One region of the Vibrio sp. TBV020 genome, then DNA from elsewhere that is predicted to be linked to it. Evidence: predicted binding sites of a transcription regulator. Region 1 holds the regulator's gene; each other region holds the start of a gene.
The links. The regulator MetJ, encoded in region 1, represses methionine synthesis genes. The targets are predictions, from matches to a motif close to TTAGACNTNTANANGTCTAA.
Positions count from the first base shown of each region.

Region 2: a site for MetJ is predicted at 2,151-2,170, ahead of metE (5-methyltetrahydropteroyltriglutamate--homocysteine S-methyltransferase). Genes of this name have one in related genera too.
Region 3: a site for MetJ is predicted at 2,662-2,681, ahead of metH (methionine synthase). Genes of this name have one in related genera too.
Region 4: a site for MetJ is predicted at 1,538-1,557, ahead of metA (homoserine O-succinyltransferase). Genes of this name have one in related genera too.

Region 1 covers NZ_JBEEAQ010000003.1:3,291,910-3,296,128, forward strand. The annotation lists gene rpmE (50S ribosomal protein L31) at 1-210, shown strand, start outside; gene AAFX28_RS23135 (malic enzyme-like NAD(P)-binding protein) at 469-1,746, shown strand; gene metJ (met regulon transcriptional regulator MetJ) at 1,855-2,175, opposite strand; gene AAFX28_RS23145 (O-succinylhomoserine (thiol)-lyase) at 2,395-3,561, shown strand; gene AAFX28_RS23150 (bifunctional aspartate kinase/homoserine dehydrogenase II) at 3,561-4,219, shown strand, end outside.
Region 2 covers NZ_JBEEAQ010000003.1:2,280,333-2,284,551, reverse strand. The annotation lists gene AAFX28_RS18400 (hypothetical protein) at 7-687, shown strand; gene AAFX28_RS18395 (DUF4250 domain-containing protein) at 773-973, shown strand; gene metR (HTH-type transcriptional regulator MetR) at 1,175-2,086, opposite strand; gene metE (5-methyltetrahydropteroyltriglutamate--homocysteine S-methyltransferase) at 2,360-4,219, shown strand, end outside.
Region 3 covers NZ_JBEEAQ010000003.1:517,672-521,890, reverse strand. The annotation lists gene metH (methionine synthase) at 1-2,613, opposite strand, end outside; gene AAFX28_RS10375 (cation:proton antiporter) at 2,782-4,092, shown strand; gene AAFX28_RS10370 (DedA family protein) at 4,181-4,219, opposite strand, start outside.
Region 4 covers NZ_JBEEAQ010000003.1:1,680,976-1,685,194, reverse strand. The annotation lists gene AAFX28_RS15970 (methyl-accepting chemotaxis protein) at 1-463, opposite strand, end outside; gene AAFX28_RS15965 (DUF3859 domain-containing protein) at 642-1,079, opposite strand; gene AAFX28_RS15960 (ATP-binding protein) at 1,058-1,450, opposite strand; gene metA (homoserine O-succinyltransferase) at 1,580-2,521, shown strand; gene pilW (type IV pilus biogenesis/stability protein PilW) at 2,715-3,425, shown strand; gene AAFX28_RS15945 (hypothetical protein) at 3,422-3,604, opposite strand; gene rlmF (23S rRNA (adenine(1618)-N(6))-methyltransferase RlmF) at 3,632-4,219, opposite strand, start outside.

The sequences.
Region 1 (4,219 bases):
GGTATCCACCCAGAATACAAAGCAGTTAAAGCAACTTGTTCTTGTGGCAACTCTTTTGAGTTCAACTCAACTCTAGCTAAAGAGTCTATCCACCTAGACGTATGTGACAAATGTCACCCATTCTACACTGGTAAGCAACGTATCGTTGATACAGGCGGCCGTGTTGATCGCTTTAACAAGCGTTTCGGTGCTCTATCAAGCAAGAAGTAATTTCTGCTTAACCGAATCTAAAAAGGACGCTCAGGCGTCCTTTTTTGTTATCGGGTACCGAATAACTTGGTATTTTACAGAGTAATCTATTACTAAATTTCGTATTCGCTAGCCATATCTCTATTCATCTGGTCTTATCTCCAGTCATTTACCGCATTTTATTGCTTTAGCTCGCATTCTGACCTATGCAGCTTGACTTAGTTACTCTAAAATGGATTTCCCCCTTTCATTTATAATTATTAACGAGTACCTACACCCATGTCAGATGACAATCGCCAAGAACTATCCCCTGAAGAACAATTCCGCCAACAAGCACTGGACTACCATGCTTATCCTACCCCAGGAAAAATTGCAGTTGCACTAACTACTCCAGCTGAAACAGCAAAAGATCTCGCACTAGCATACAGCCCTGGCGTGGCAGAACCTGTACGTGAAATCGCGCAAAACGCCGATAACGTTTACAAATACACTTCTAAAGGAAATATGGTTGCGGTTATCTCTAACGGCACCGCGATTCTTGGTTTAGGTAACTTAGGCCCTCTAGCGTCAAAACCAGTAATGGAAGGTAAATCTCTTCTATTTAAACGTTTTGCAGGCCTAGACTCGATTGATATTGAAGTTAAACACCGCACAATCGAAGAGTTTGTTGATACCGTAGCAAACATCGCCGACACATTCGGTGGTATTAACCTTGAAGACATCAAAGCACCAGACTGTTTTGAAATTGAAAAGCAACTTATTGAACGCTGTGACGTACCAGTATTCCATGATGACCAACACGGTACTGCGATCGTTACTGCTGCAGGCATGCTTAACGCAATTGAGCTGCAAGGTAAAAAACTAGAAGAAGCGACTATTGTTTGTCTTGGCGCGGGTGCTGCAGCGGTTGCATGTATGGAGCTACTGATCAAATGTGGCGCAATGCGTGAAAAAATCTACATGCTTGACCGTAAGGGCGTTATTCACACTCGTCGTGACGATCTAAACGAATACAAACAACTGTTCGCCAACAACACAGATAAGCGCACACTAGAAGACGTGATTGAAGGTGCTGATCTGTTCCTAGGTGTATCTGGTCCTAATCTACTGTCACCAGAAGCGCTAAAACTAATGGCAGACAAGCCTGTTGTATTCGCATGTTCAAACCCTGATCCAGAAATCAAGCCAGAGCTTGCTCATGAAGTTCGTGATGATCTTATTATGGGTACAGGCCGTAGTGACTACCCTAACCAAGTAAACAACGTACTTTGTTTCCCATTCATTTTCCGTGGTGCACTAGACGTTCGCGCAAGTGAAATCAATGACGAAATGAAACTAGCAGCGGTTGATGCGATTCGTCAGCTAGCTAAAGAAGAAGTACCAGCTGAAGTTCTTGCTGCAGCAGGTGTTGAATCACTATCATTTGGCCCTGGTTACATCATTCCTAAGCCAATGGATTCACGTTTACTTCCGCGTGTAGCAAAAGCAGTAGCTCAAGCAGCGGTTGATTCAGGTGTTGCTCGTATCGAAATGCCAGAGAACTACATGGCAAGCTAATCCGCTTTAATCACGGATAATAAAAAACCGCTCTCCAATGGACAGCGGTTTTTTTGTATCTATTCAGTATTGGCTCACAGCGAAAAACTAAGGTGCTTGTGGTTTTTATTATTCTTCGTCAAATGCTTCGAACTCAATACCCATCTCTGTCATCAGTTTTTTCACTTCTGCAGGAATATCGTCTGGGCGATCTTTACGTAAATCTTCATCCGTCGGCAATGGTTGGCCAGTGTAGGCATGGAGAAATGCTTCACACAGTAGCTCACTATTGGTTGCGTGGCGTAGGTTATTAATCTGACGACGCGTGCGTTCATCAGTCAATACCTTCAATACTTTCAATGGAATAGAAACCGTAATCTTCTTTACTTGTTCGCTTTTCTTTCCATGTTCAGCATATGGGCTTATGTATTCGCCATTCCAATCTGCCATTGCGCACCTTTTGTAAATATTTATGTTTGAAATTAGAAAGCGCAATTTTAGCGGGATTTATGGCCATAAGCAAAGACATATAGACGTCTAGAAGTGTTGACGGCCACAAAAATGACAAGTAAAGTGAACAGATATGGAATTGGAATAACATATATCTAACAACAGACAGGTATAGCGTATTCCCTACTAGAAGTCACTAAAGTTCGAAAGGAAACACTTATGAACACCCGCAAACCAGCCACAATCGCGGTACGTACTGGTATCGAGTCTGACACTCAGCATCACGCAGTTGTTCCACCAATCTACCTATCGACCAACTATGGCTTCCCAGCTTTTGGTGAAGTACCAAAATACGACTATACCCGCTCAGGTAACCCTAACCGTGGTTTGCTTGAAACCGCTCTATTCGAACTAGAATCAGGTAAAGGAGCAGTGGTCACTAACTGTGGTACTTCAGCTCTTAATCTTTGGGTCTCTACATTTTTAGGTCCTGACGATCTTATCGTAGCACCGCATGACTGCTATGGCGGTACCTACCGTCTATTCAATACGCGAGCGAATAAAGGTGATTTCAAGGTCGAGTTTGTTGATCAATCCGATGAACAAGCATTTGCAGCCGCGATTGCCAAAAAGCCAAAATTGATTCTTTTAGAGACTCCATCCAACCCATTAGTGCGCGTCGTTGATATTGCAGATGTATGTGAAAAAGCCAAGCAAGTTGGCGCTCTAGTCGCTGTCGACAATACCTTTTTGACACCGGTGTTCCAAAAGCCTTTAGAGCTAGGTGCTGACTTTGTAATTCATTCCACAACCAAGTACATCAATGGTCATTCAGATGTCATTGGTGGTGTGGTCATTACTAAATCGGAACAGCACGCTGAAGAGCTAGCCTGGTGGGGGAACTGTATTGGCGCAACGGGAACACCGTTTGACAGCTATATGACCCTACGTGGTATTCGTACACTTGGTGCTCGTATGAAGGTACATGAAGAGAGCTCAAGTAAGATCTTAGATTTCTTGCAGACTCAAGAACTGGTCGGCAACATCTACCACCCGAGCTTACCAGACCATCCTGGCCATGAGATTGCCAAGAAACAGCAATCTGGTTTCGGCTCTATGCTTAGCTTTGAGTTTGCTGGTAGCTTCGATCAGTTGAAGTTTTTTGTTGGCGAACTGGCACTGTTCTCTCTGGCTGAATCTCTTGGTGGTGTAGAAAGCCTTATTTGTCACCCTGCATCGATGACACACCGAGCAATGGGTGAAGAAGCACTTGCTGAAGCAGGCGTTTCACAGCAGTTACTACGCTTATCTGTAGGCCTAGAAGATGCCGATGACCTGATTGATGATTTAGAGCAGGCCTTTGCTAAAGCTAAGGAGGCCTTCTAATGTCTATTGTTCGTCAGCTACATAAGTTTGGTGGCAGCAGCTTAGCAGACCCAGAGTGCTACCGCCGAGTAGTTGGAATATTAAAAGAGTACTCTAAACCTGATGATCTGATTGTTGTTTCGGCCGCAGGTAAAACAACAAACCGTCTGATCGAATTTCTAGAGGCACTTACCAAAGATGGCCGTATTGCGCATGAAGAGCTTCAAGCACTGCGCCAATTTCAAATTGGATTAGTAGAAGAACTGTTAGATGGTGAAGAAAAAACCAAACTATTGGCGACGCTTCGTGATGAGTTCAGTACTTTAGGAGAACTCACCTCACCATTGACTGAGGCAGAGAAAGCAGCCGTTTTAGGTCACGGTGAAATGTGGTCTTCTCGCTTGCTCTCAGCCCTTCTTAATCAAAGTGAATTGCCTGCGGTAGCACAAGATGCTCGAGCATTTCTTCGCGCCGAAGCAGGCACGCAACCAGAAGTAGACTTCGGTACTTCTTATCCGCTCATTAAAGAAGTTCTCGCACAGCATTCACATCACCGCATCGTGATCACTGGCTTTATGGCTCAAGATAGTCAAGGCCATACGGTTCTACTAGGTCGTAACGGTTCTGACTACTCCGCAACTGTTATTGGTGCATTGGCAGAAGCAAGCCAAGTGACGAT
Region 2 (4,219 bases), 1.0 Mb from region 1:
GACACCATGATCCAGCAGCTACTTGCCGTGTTTGCCCCAATGTTATTGGGCGCTCAACTTCTTTTGACCCTTATTCTTGTTAAGGGCGATATTTGTCCTGGTCAACGAGGACGAGTCCACAAAATGTTGCCGTCACTAGCGATACTTTGGCTTGCCGTTGCCTCTCTGCGTATCGAAGCTATGATGGTGGTCTTCGCCATTGCTTATTTTTATTCCCAAGTTCAAACCAAGAAGACACGCGATCAAGGCCCAATTTGGGTAATGTACCTCGCTAATGGTTTAGCGCTTGCCTATGTCGGTATTCAAATCTTTGAACAGCCAACGTTAGCCGCGGGTTTGAGTGTCGTGGTGCAAATATTCTTACTTGGTGCGATGCTGGCGCATTTACTGTTGACGATTGCGCGCACACGCTTACAAGCATTCCATCGAATCTTACCGGTTACTGGTGTTGTTGCCGCTATGCTTATGTCTCTCACTATCTTGCTTAAAACTTTTGGTTTGGACAGTGATGTACTCGCATCTGTGACTCAGCCTTTGCTAACAGGGTTTGCACTGCTGATTACTGCAATTGTGGCATGGTGTTGGCACTTACTTGCTTCAAAAGAGATTAATAAAGGCCAACTGGCGATTGCGTTAATCTTTTTACTATTGTCTGCGACGTCGAATCAGGCATTATTTGCTCTGTAAAGAGTAGGAGTTTCGATCAACTTCACTTCATTTCGGTCAATTTATGTCTACGCTTGAATAAGTAAGTGTGGAATAGGAGGCCGTCATGGACCTAAGCAATGTGAGCAACTTTGATAGCATCATTTTGTTGGGCATAGTAAACGAAAAGCTACGTTTAGAATGTGACAGTTTTGAAGAACTTGTCTCAATGTATGAAATGGATGTTGAAGCAGTGATAGGTAAGCTAGATGTGCTTGGTTATCAGTATGATCCTTTGACCAATCAGTTCAAATCTTACGACAGATAATGATACCAACCAGAGTAAATATCTGTTCATTCTAGCTGGTTAAAATCGCTGATAGCAGCGTTATAGCTTTTGTAGGTAGATCAACTAGCTACCTGCAATCTATGTCTTGCTCTAAGCGATTTTTCCGGCGTAATGTCAAAACATCTATTTATCCCGGTTGGAATAAAAAAAGGTGCTATGCCTCCTTTTTTTGATCTCTAACTAGACAGTTTTAATTCCATCTAGGTGACTTTGGGATTGCTGCCTTGCGGTATTGAAGAAAGCTTGTAAATAACGCTTATCTTTGTCTGCATGTCGTGTCGCAGCAAACAAGCGTCGCCACAAACCGTTTCCAAGTGGGATACTGCTAATCAAGCCTTGGCGAGAAAACTCACTGATCGCCCAATTTGGGAGCGCTGCAACACCCAGCCCCGCGGAAACCATCTGAATTAACATCAATGTGTTGTCTGCTTGCTTCCACTTAGCTGGCTCAATACCAACGGGTTGCAAAAAGTGTTTAACTACATCTAAACGGCTTTTTTGTACCGGGTAAGATAGCATCGTTTGATCGACAAGATCTTCTGGCTCAATACACTCTTTTTGCGCCAGTGGGTGTGAAATAGAAGTGACTAAACGCATCTCGAAATCAAACAATGGCTCGTAGTGCACTTCGGACCTGGGCTGAATATCTGAAGTGATCACAAGATCAAGTTCCCCACCCATCAATGCTGGCAATGGCTCAAACCCAAATCCGGAGGAAAAGTCGAGTGTCACGCTTGGCCAAGCAACTTGATATTCCTTAAGTGCAGGCATTAACCATTGGAAGCAAGAGTGACATTCAATCGCCATATGCAGTCGACCATTGACGTCTTCTTTCAGGCTCGCGATTTCATTTTCTGCTTTGGCTAAGCGCGGTAACACATCATCGGCTAGCTTAAGTAATATCTTGCCTTCGGAGGTGAATTTAACTGGCCTAGTTTTACGCAGAAACAATTGCCCACCAATCCTCGACTCCAAATCTTTAATTTGGTGAGACAGGGCGGACTGGGTCAAATGCAACGTTGTTGCCGTTGCAGTGAGTGAACCTGTGTCTCTCAGCGTGGTTAATGTTCGTAAGTGCTTTAGCTCTATCATGAAGTCCCTTCAGTCAAACTTTCTAAGCATGAATATTATTAACCTAACGTGTTTTTGTAGAGGTGTAAACATCTAGACGTCTAAAAATTTTGGTGTTTATTTATTAATTAGTCGAAAGAGAGTGTTTGTCATTATGAAGAAAACTAATAAACAAGTTGAGTATTTGGAGATTGTCGTCCACTCGGTTTAGCGAGATAGTTTAGCCATCCAGACATCCTTGTGGTGAACTGAACAAAATAACGAATAAGACTTGTAAAATTTAAGGATGAACAAATGACAACAACGACTCATATACTAGGTTACCCTCGCATCGGTGAAAAACGAGAGCTGAAATTTGCTCTGGAAAAGTATTGGCGTGGCGAAATTTCTCAGGCCGAGCTTAAATCGGTTGGAAGTCAGCTGCGTAGCAAGAACTGGAAAACGCAACAAGATGCCGGCTTAGACTTCGTAACTGCAGGAGATTTTGCTTGGTATGACCATGTGTTAACTACAACGCTACTGCTTGGTCATGTGCCTAAACGTCATCAAAATGGTTTCCCAGATCTTGATACATTGTTCAAAGTGGGGCGAGGTCAGTCACAAGCAGGTTGTGGTTGTAGTGGTCATGCTGCATCGGACATGACCAAATGGTTTAATACGAACTACCACTATATTGTTCCAGAATTTAGCCAAGAGGACACTTTCGAAGTAAGTTGGCCGCAATTATTCGAAGAAGTTAATGAGGCTGTTCAAGCTGGTCATAATGTAAAGCCAGTCTTACTCGGGCCTTTGAGCTATCTATATCTGGGCAAAGAAGTAGACCAAGGATTTGACCGATTAACGTTACTCCCTCGCTTATTGACGGCATACCAAGCGATACTGGCTAAGCTAGCGAAACAAGGTGTTGAATGGGTGCAAATTGATGAGCCAATTCTGGCGCTTGAACTAGACAAACCATGGTTAGATTCATTTAAGTTAGCCTATCAAGTAATCCGAAGCGACGTAAAAGTTCTTTTGGCCACGTATTTTGACTCAGTTGTAGACACTCTAGATAACATTGTCGAACTCAACGTTGATGGCCTTCACATAGATTTATCTGCTTCACCGGAACAGTTAAACATTGTTGCTAGCAAATTACCTGAAAACTGGGTGTTATCGGCGGGAGTCGTCAATGGTCGTAACGTTTGGCGAGCGGATTTAAGTGCGCAGTTTGAGCTACTTAAACCGATAAAAGAAAATCTTGGTGAAAGACTTTGGTTAGCAAGTTCTTGTTCACTATTACATAGCCCAGTCGATCTAGATCTAGAGCCTGAATTAAGTGATGAAGTCCAAAGTTGGTTTGCATTCGCTAAACAAAAAGTGACGGAAGTGGCGTTACTTGGTCAAGCGTTAGATGGCAGCCAAGAGGCAATCTTAGCGTGTGATACCTACAGTGCACCGATTCAAAACCGTAAAACAGCGACTCACGTAAACAAACCACAGGTACAGGCTCGTCTTAATAGTATTACCAAATGCTTGGCTGAGCGAACGGAACCTTATGTTGAACGAGTTGCTCACCAGAGTAAAGTCCTAGGCTTGCCACTATTCCCTACAACAACGATTGGCTCGTTTCCTCAAACAAGTGAGATTCGTGTTCAGCGTAGCGCATTTCGCAGCGGAAAACTGTCCCAGGAAGAATATGAAGTAGCGCTTAAAGGGCACATTAAAGATGCGGTAAAACGACAAGAGGCACTCGACTTAGATGTTCTCGTTCATGGGGAAGCTGAGCGTAACGATATGGTGGAGTACTTCGCCGAAAACCTAGCGGGCTTTCAAACAACTAAATTTGGTTGGGTACAAAGCTATGGTTCACGCTGTGTAAAACCTGCGATTGTTGTTGCTGATATTGAGCGCGAGAAGCCTATCACTGTAGAGTGGGCAACCTATGCGCAGTCGCTAACGTCTAAACAAATGAAAGGGATGCTCACCGGACCTGTAACAATTCTATGCTGGACGTTCCCCCGTGAAGATATCACGCGTAAAGAAATCGCTGACCAGTTAGCATTGGCATTACGCGATGAAGTCTCTGATTTACAAGATGCTGGTATCAACATCATTCAGATTGACGAACCTGCAATTCGAGAAGGTCTACCATTGAAAAAGCGCGACCATAAA
Region 3 (4,219 bases), 2.8 Mb from region 1:
TAAAGAAGTACATACACCTACGGCTCGAGAGGCGTTATTCACATAAACCACTGGATGTTTGTAGTTTTGCTCAATTTTAACGGCCGTATGGGCCTTGGATGTTGTTGCACCACCAATCAGCAACGGTAAATCAAAATCTAGACGTTCCATTTCTTTGGCGACATGAACCATCTCATCTAATGAAGGAGTGATTAAGCCAGACAAACCAATGATGTCGACATTCTCTTCTTTGGCAACTTTAAGGATTTGCTCACAAGGAACCATGACACCAAGATCAATGATCTCGTAGTTATTACACTGAAGTACGACACCAACAATATTCTTACCAATATCGTGAACATCCCCTTTTACTGTCGCAAGCAGAATCTTACCGTTGGTAGAGCCTGCCTGTTTTTCTTTATTGATGAAAGGCTCTAAGTGACCAACTGCCTGTTTCATTACACGAGCAGATTTAACCACCTGAGGTAAGAACATCTTGCCTTCACCAAACAGGTCGCCGACAACGTTCATACCATCCATTAGCGGGCCTTCAATCACCTCTAATGGTTTAGATGCATTAACACGTGCTTCTTCTGTATCTTCAATAATGAACTCGGTAATGCCCTTAACTAGCGCATGTTCGAGACGTTTCTCTACTGGCCAAGTACGCCATTCAAGTGCAGAAGCATCTTCTTCTTTACCGACACCTTTACCAGCATATTCAGCAGCTATATCAAGCAGGCGCTCTGTACCGTCTTCACGGCGGTTAAGAACGACATCTTCCACCGCTTCGCGTAACTTATCAGGCACGTTATCGTAGATCTCTAGCTGACCTGCGTTAACAATTCCCATATCCATACCATTCTTGAAACAGTGGTATAGGAACACGGCGTGAATCGCTTCACGAACGTAGTTATTACCTCGGAAAGAGAATGAAACGTTAGACACACCACCCGAAATCATCGCATGCGGCAAGTCTCGTTTGATGTCAGCTACCGCTTCGATGAAATCAACAGCGTAGTTGTTGTGCTCTTCAATACCTGTAGCGACTGCAAAGATATTCGGGTCAAAGATGATATCTTCTGGTGGGAAGCCTACTTCATCTACAAGAATTCGATAAGCGTTAGTACAGATTTCTAATTTACGTTCACGGGTTTCCGCTTGGCCAACTTCGTCAAATGCCATCACGATAACGGCAGCACCATAACGGCGGATCAGCTTAGCCTGCTCAACAAACTTCTCTTTACCTTCTTTTAGCGAGATCGAGTTAACGATACCTTTGCCCTGAATACATTTAAGGCCAGCTTCGATAACCTCCCACTTTGAAGAGTCAACCATGATTGGTACTTTTGAAATCTCTGGCTCAGAGGCACATAGATTCAAAAAGCGCACCATACATGCTTCAGCGTCAAGCATCCCTTCATCCATGTTGATATCGATGATCTGAGCACCGTTTTCAACTTGCTGACGGGCAACCTCTAAAGCTTCGTCATACAGTTCTTCTTTGATCAGGCGCTTAAAGCGAGCTGAACCAGTTACGTTGGTTCGTTCACCAACGTTGATAAATAGTGTTTCTTTTTCGATCGTTAGTGGCTCTAGACCTGATAAACGACATGCTGTTACGAGATCAGGCAATACACGCGGAGTAACACTTTCGACCGCTTGTGCCATCTGACGAATATGTTCTGGAGTAGTACCACAACAACCACCAATGAGGTTTAGAAAGCCGCTTTCAGCCCATTCTTTAACATGGACAGCCATACCCTCAGGAGATAGATCATACTCACCAAATGCGTTTGGTAATCCTGCGTTAGGGTGTGCAGAAACAAACGACTCAGAGATGCGTGATAGCTCTTCTACATAAGGACGGAGTTCATCTGGACCAAGTGCACAGTTAAGGCCAAATGAAATAGGTTTTACGTGACGCAGAGAATTGTAGAAGGCTTCTGTTGTTTGGCCCGATAGAGTACGCCCTGAAGCGTCGGTAATCGTGCCTGAAATCATAACAGGCAAACTAATACCCATTTCTTCAAATACGGTTTCGACTGCAAAAGCACACGCCTTCGCATTTAGCGTATCGAAGATAGTCTCGATAAGAATAAGATCTGAACCGCCTTTAATTAGCGCTCGAGTCGACTCAGAGTAAGCCGCTACAAGCTCATCAAAACTAACATTACGATAACCTGGGTCATTTACATCAGGAGAGATAGAACAAGTGCGGTTAGTAGGACCAAGTACACCAGCAACATAGCGAGGCTTATCAGGTGTTTTCGCCGTCCATTCATCAGCAGCTTCTCTAGCTAACTTAGCAGCCTCAAAGTTAATCTCTTCGCTAAGGCTTTCCATTTCATAGTCAGCCATTGCGATAGTGGTTGCGTTAAATGTGTTGGTTTCAAGAATATCTGCACCAGCTTCAAGATACTCTAGATGAATATCTTTGATAAGTTTTGGCTGGGAAAGAACCAAAAGGTCATTGTTGCCTTTTAAATCACAGTGCCAATCAGCAAAACGTTCACCACGATAGTCTTGCTCTTCCAGTTTGTAGTCTTGGATCATGGTGCCCATACCACCATCGATCAATAAGATACGTTGCTTTAATTGAGCTTCAATCTGTTGCCTTACATTACTTCCCACAGTACAGCCTCATTCCTTTAGTTATCACTCCATCCTATCACACATTAAAAAGGAGTCTAGACGTCTAAACGAGTAAATTGATGACTTTAAACTGACAAATAATGTTTGCTATTTGAACGAACTAGGCAGAAAATTCCTATTCACATTTTGTTACATGGTAAGAATCTAATGTCAGTCTATTACACGCTTTGCTTTCTATCTGCAGCAGCTATGTTGATAGCCTTTGTAAACAGTAAGATAGGTAAGATGCAAACCACAATTGCAATTACCGCCGGCTCGATGATGCTATCTCTTTTGATCTTAGTTGCAGGCCAGAATGACTGGTTCCAACTGACTGAGATTGCATCCAATACTGTCGCAAGTATCAACTTCGAAGACTTTTTGCTCAAAGGTATTTTAGGGTTTCTACTATTTGCCGGTGGTTTAGGCATCAAGCTACCAAACCTAAAAGATCAGAAATGGGAAATTACAGTCCTAGCATTAGCTGCAACATTATTTTCTACCTTCTTTATAGGTTTTGCTCTATACGGATTCTGTCAGCTTATCGGAATCCAGTTTGATTTAGTTTACTGCTTACTGTTTGGTGCTCTTATCTCACCAACTGACCCAATTGCTGTTCTTGCTATCGTTAAAAAGTTAGATGCTCCAAAACGAATCTCTACTCAGATAGAAGGAGAGTCACTCTTTAATGACGGCTTTGGTTTGGTTATCTTCGTAACACTATTCACCATCGCGTTTGGCACTGAAGCCCCAACAGTTGGCAGTGTGACTATGCTGTTCGCTCAGGAAGCTCTTGGTGGTATCGCTTACGGTTTTGTCCTAGGACTAGTATTCCACTACTTGATCAGTGCTACTGACGATCACTCAATGGAGCTACTGTTAACCATCGGCATCCCAACCGCTGGCTATGCATTTGCAGAAGTGCTTCATGTATCTGGTCCGTTAGCAATGGTTGTATCAGGTATTATGATCGGCAACTGGACTCGCTTTATCGGTTTCTCGAAAGAGAGTGAAGATCACTTAGACCATTTCTGGGAACTGGTTGATGAGTTCCTCAATGGCGTGCTGTTCTTACTTATCGGTATGTCGATGCTTCTGTTTGAGTTCCATAAAGAAGACTGGATTCTTATGGCTTTCTCAATCCCACTAGTTCTCACATCACGTTACCTTAGTGTCTTCTTATCTTACATAGGATTTAAGCGCTATCGTAAGTACAACCCATGGTCGGTTAAAATCCTAACTTGGGGTGGATTACGTGGCGGCTTGGCATTGGCAATGGCGCTCTCTATCCCATCAGGTATTTGGGTCATCCAAGATAAGCTCATCGATGTAAAAGAAATCATCTTGGTAATGACTTACTCTGTTGTTGTGTTTTCAATCTTGATCCAAGGCTCGACTATCACCCCTATGATAGAGAAAGCTAAGCAGGCGCAAAAAGAGATGGATTCAGCGAGCACTGATAATATCGAACAAGATTAGTCTTAACCCATTACATAAATAGATAAAGGCAGCCGAATAAGGCTGCCTTTTTCGTTTTATCAGCAATTAGATCATCGTAGACCAAAAGCTATTTTTGTATAACTTCAGCTTTAGTTACCTGCTTAGC
Region 4 (4,219 bases), 1.6 Mb from region 1:
TTCCTCGAGCTTCAGCGACTAATTCTGAAATATCATCCATTGTTGTCGTATCACCCACTTTTCCTCTTAGTTCAATCGCGGGCTCAGTGACATTGGATAACCATTCGTTGATCGTTGTTTCTATCTCACCTAGGCGCGTAACTTGAGTCGGGTTATCATCCACCGTCACCTTTAAGCTTGTCACTAGTCGTGTAAATTCTCGTTGGCCATTTTCGTACGGTTGCAAAAACTCTGTTTTACCTGCAAGCAGATAGCCACGCATACCTGTTTCCATGTCTACTGCAGCAGCTTCAATCTTCATCGCTTGCTGAATCACTTTATGGGTATGATCGACCATCGCACTGGTTTCTACTTGGGAGCGTGAACTCGCGATGGAAACGATTGATAGAAATATTAGAAGCAAGAGGGGGATGCCAGCCCCTAACGCAATTTTATATTTTAGTGGGACATTACTTAAAGCCATTGAGAACTCCTTTACCTAACCAGAATGCGCTTTCCTTGAGCACTATAGTTAGGTATAGACGTGTTCTCTGAGAGTCGCTAGCGTCTAAACTAAAGTATTAACAAATTTTTTGTGGTTATTTTACGTAGTGAGCTATAATAAATAAAATTATCGAAAATCAATCAGTTACAAGGTAAGTTTAGAAACCTCTATGTTTCCAAAACTCCCCTTCATCACGGGCAAACACATCAAAGGTTTTGTCTGCGATGGCTCTTTGGTTCATAGAAATCGTCATCCGCCATTTACCGATATTCGACTCATAGCCCTCTATCGGGTCAAGCAGTTGTATGGTATCTCCCAAATAGAAATCCCAGTCGTTGCTACCAACATGCAAATCACCCGTGAATGGCTCTAGTATTTGCCCTTTCTTACCTTTGACTCCTGGGTGGTCAATACAGAACTCGATCACTTCACCTTTGGCTTTCTTAATGTTGACGATATAGCCAAATTCAACCTCTTCGTCCGCAGGCACTTTGGTTGTGAACTCTTGAATTTTAGGTAGGTGTTTTGATTTAGAGTCCCACTCTTTGTAAATACCATAAGACAGCATTTCTACTACTGGGCTTCGTTTCGCCATTCTTGCCACCGCTTCTTCATTGTTGCTATCACTTCTGGCTCGACCCCATGGATATTGCCGTAATTACCGCTGCACTCAATCACTTCTAAACAAGCACCAAACTGTTTGGCCATTTTGTAGTAAGGCATGATCTCCCAGCGTCGAACAAACGTGTTTGAAACAACTACATCGGTATTATTGGCGAGTGCTTGTCTAGTTTTCGTCTGACACCATTGATGGGCATCGGAAATCTTATCCGCTTGATAATGATATTCACCAGACTCATCGACAAAGAACATGTCCGCTTCAACATGTTCACCAGGTAGTGTTTTAGCTAAGGTACTTTTACCAGAGCCAGGTAGGCCTCGAATGAGGGTCAGCTTCAATGTCATTATTTAATTGGGTAGAGAGCGTTAAACGAATCTTAATACAGAAGTAGCTAAAATTGCTATCGACATCTCATTCTGATTGCGTTAAGTTTAGAAGTATAGACGTCCATAATACCGCTTAGGGAGTAAGCTGTGCCAATTAAGATCCCCGATCAATTACCTGCATCTGACGTATTACGTACTGAGAACATCTTTGTGATGCCTGAATCTCGTGCATCAACTCAGGAAATTCGTCCGCTTAAGGTTCTGATCCTCAATCTTATGCCTAAGAAAATCGAAACGGAAACTCAATTCTTACGTTTACTATCGAATAGCCCGCTGCAAGTAGATATTGAACTGCTGCGCATCGATGACCGCCCAAGTAAAAACACGCCAACCGAACACCTTGATAACTTCTACCGCCAATTTGAAATGGTAAAAGATCGCAACTTTGATGGTCTGATCATCACTGGTGCCCCTCTTGGTCTTGTTCAGTTTGAAGATGTGATTTACTGGGACCACCTCAAGACCATCATGAACTGGGCGAACAATCATGTCACCTCAACACTGTATGTATGTTGGGCGGCACAAGCTGGACTAAAGCTGCTTTACGACTTGCCAAAACGCACACGTAAAGAGAAGCTTTCTGGGGTATATCATCATAAAATCCACCAGCCATATCACCCAGTATTACGTGGTTTTGATGACACATTCCTAGCACCGCATAGTCGCTACGCTGATTTTTCACCAGAATACTTAGAACAGAATACTGACTTGGACGTTCTTGCAACCTCTGACGTTGCTGGAGTTTACTTGGCAGCAACCAAAGACAAACGTAACGTATTTGTCACGGGCCACCCTGAGTATGACTCTCATACTCTGCATAACGAATATGTACGAGATCTTGGCGAAGGGATGGAGCCTGCGATTCCGGTAAATTACTACCCGAACAACAATCCAGATAACCCACCTTGTGCAAGCTGGCGTAGTCACGGCCACCTACTTTTCTCTAACTGGCTAAATTACTGTGTTTACCAGCAAACACCATACGATCTTGATAAGTTTAGTGAGGCCAACTTTACTAAGGACGATTAGTTCTTACTGGCCAAGTGCTCATCTTAGATCGAATCAAAAGGGACATTTAACTCTAGGTTAAACGTCCCTTTGTCTATCTCCCCACTGTAAAAAGAAGGCGAAATGCAAAACCAGTCGCATAGTTTTTCCCCTAACTAATCACACAGGCAGAAGTAAGTTATATATTCATTTCACTCACAACTCTGTCGACATTATGCGTTTGCCCTTACTTGCTATTACTTTACTCGCTTCTGGTTGTATGACTGTAGAAGCGCCATCCAACAACGCGCCTACAGCCAACGCTAGAGAACGCTCTGAAGCGCGCATTGAATTGGGAATTGGTTATCTTAATCAAGGGAATATGCTCAAAGCCCGAGAGAACCTAGAGAAAGCACTCGAGCACGACCCTAAGTATTATCGAGCGCAATTATCTCTTGCCCATTACTTTGAGAAAGTGGGTGAAGACGAATCAGCAGAGAAACTGTACAAGTCCGCATTGAGCCAGCACCCAAAAAACGGCAACGTACTCAATAACTATGGGACATTCCTTTGTAAACATGAACGCTATGAGCAAGCAGATAAGTTCTTCAACAAGGCCATCAATCAACCTTATTACTATTTGATTTCCGCTAGCTATGAGAACGCCGCGTTGTGTGCTTTGAAATCAGGTAATACTGAGCAGGCGCAGCAATACTTCCATCGCTCATTAGACCACGACCCATACCGTCCAAGATCGTTACTAAACTTAGCTAAATTAGAGATAGATAACGGGGATTACACCGACGCTAGAATTAGGCTGATGCAGTTTCACCAACGCTACGGAACCCAGAAGCCTTCGTTGCAACTACTGATAGAGTTAGAGCAACGCGCGGGTAACAAAGCATTAGAGCAAAAGTATAGGAATAAGTTAGAGAATATGAGTTAACGCTTACGAGATATATCACGTCGTTGCTTACGTTTAGTGATTCTGTGTAAGCGACGATATTCTTTATAAAGTATGTAACTAAAGCCGAGCAGCCCCAAAACAAGTAAGGCTGCAAATAGAACAAGCAAACTATCACAGATCCAGTCTGGTTCGCAGGGCATATAAATTTCAAACTCCATATCCCCTGCTCCCTACCTGTTAAATCATTAGCTTTTTAGCTTCAGCCATTGTTGGCGTTCTGCTTCTGTTTTGAACGTCCATGCTATAAAGCGGCTAACTTTTTGGCCTTGGCTCATTTCAACAACCTTAACCTCACGAGCTCCTGCTTTCTCAAGGTTTTTTCGCATCCAACGCACGTTCTCTTTCTTCGAAATTAGCGTAGAAAACCATAAAACTTGCTTGGCATAATCTCGACTTTCAAACGCCATGTTCTTGATAAATGCCGCCTCTCCACCCGGACACCATAGCTCCGCTTTTTGCCCACCAAAGTTAAGTATAGGTGAACGACTCGATGGAGACTGGGCCACAACCTGACCACGTTTGCTCTTATTGGCAGCCAAGTTCTTAATCTTTCGCTCACTACCTTGCTGTGCGTCCTGCAATGACTTGTGGAATGGCGGATTACAGGTCGTCACATCATAAAACTCATTCGGCTTAATGATCCCTTTAAAGAAATTGCGACTGTCGCTTTGTAGTCGACACTCTATACGCCCTTGCAGCACTTCATTATTGCTCGCGATCTGATTCGAGTTATGTACCGAAATCGCATCAACATCTGATCCGATATAGTTCCA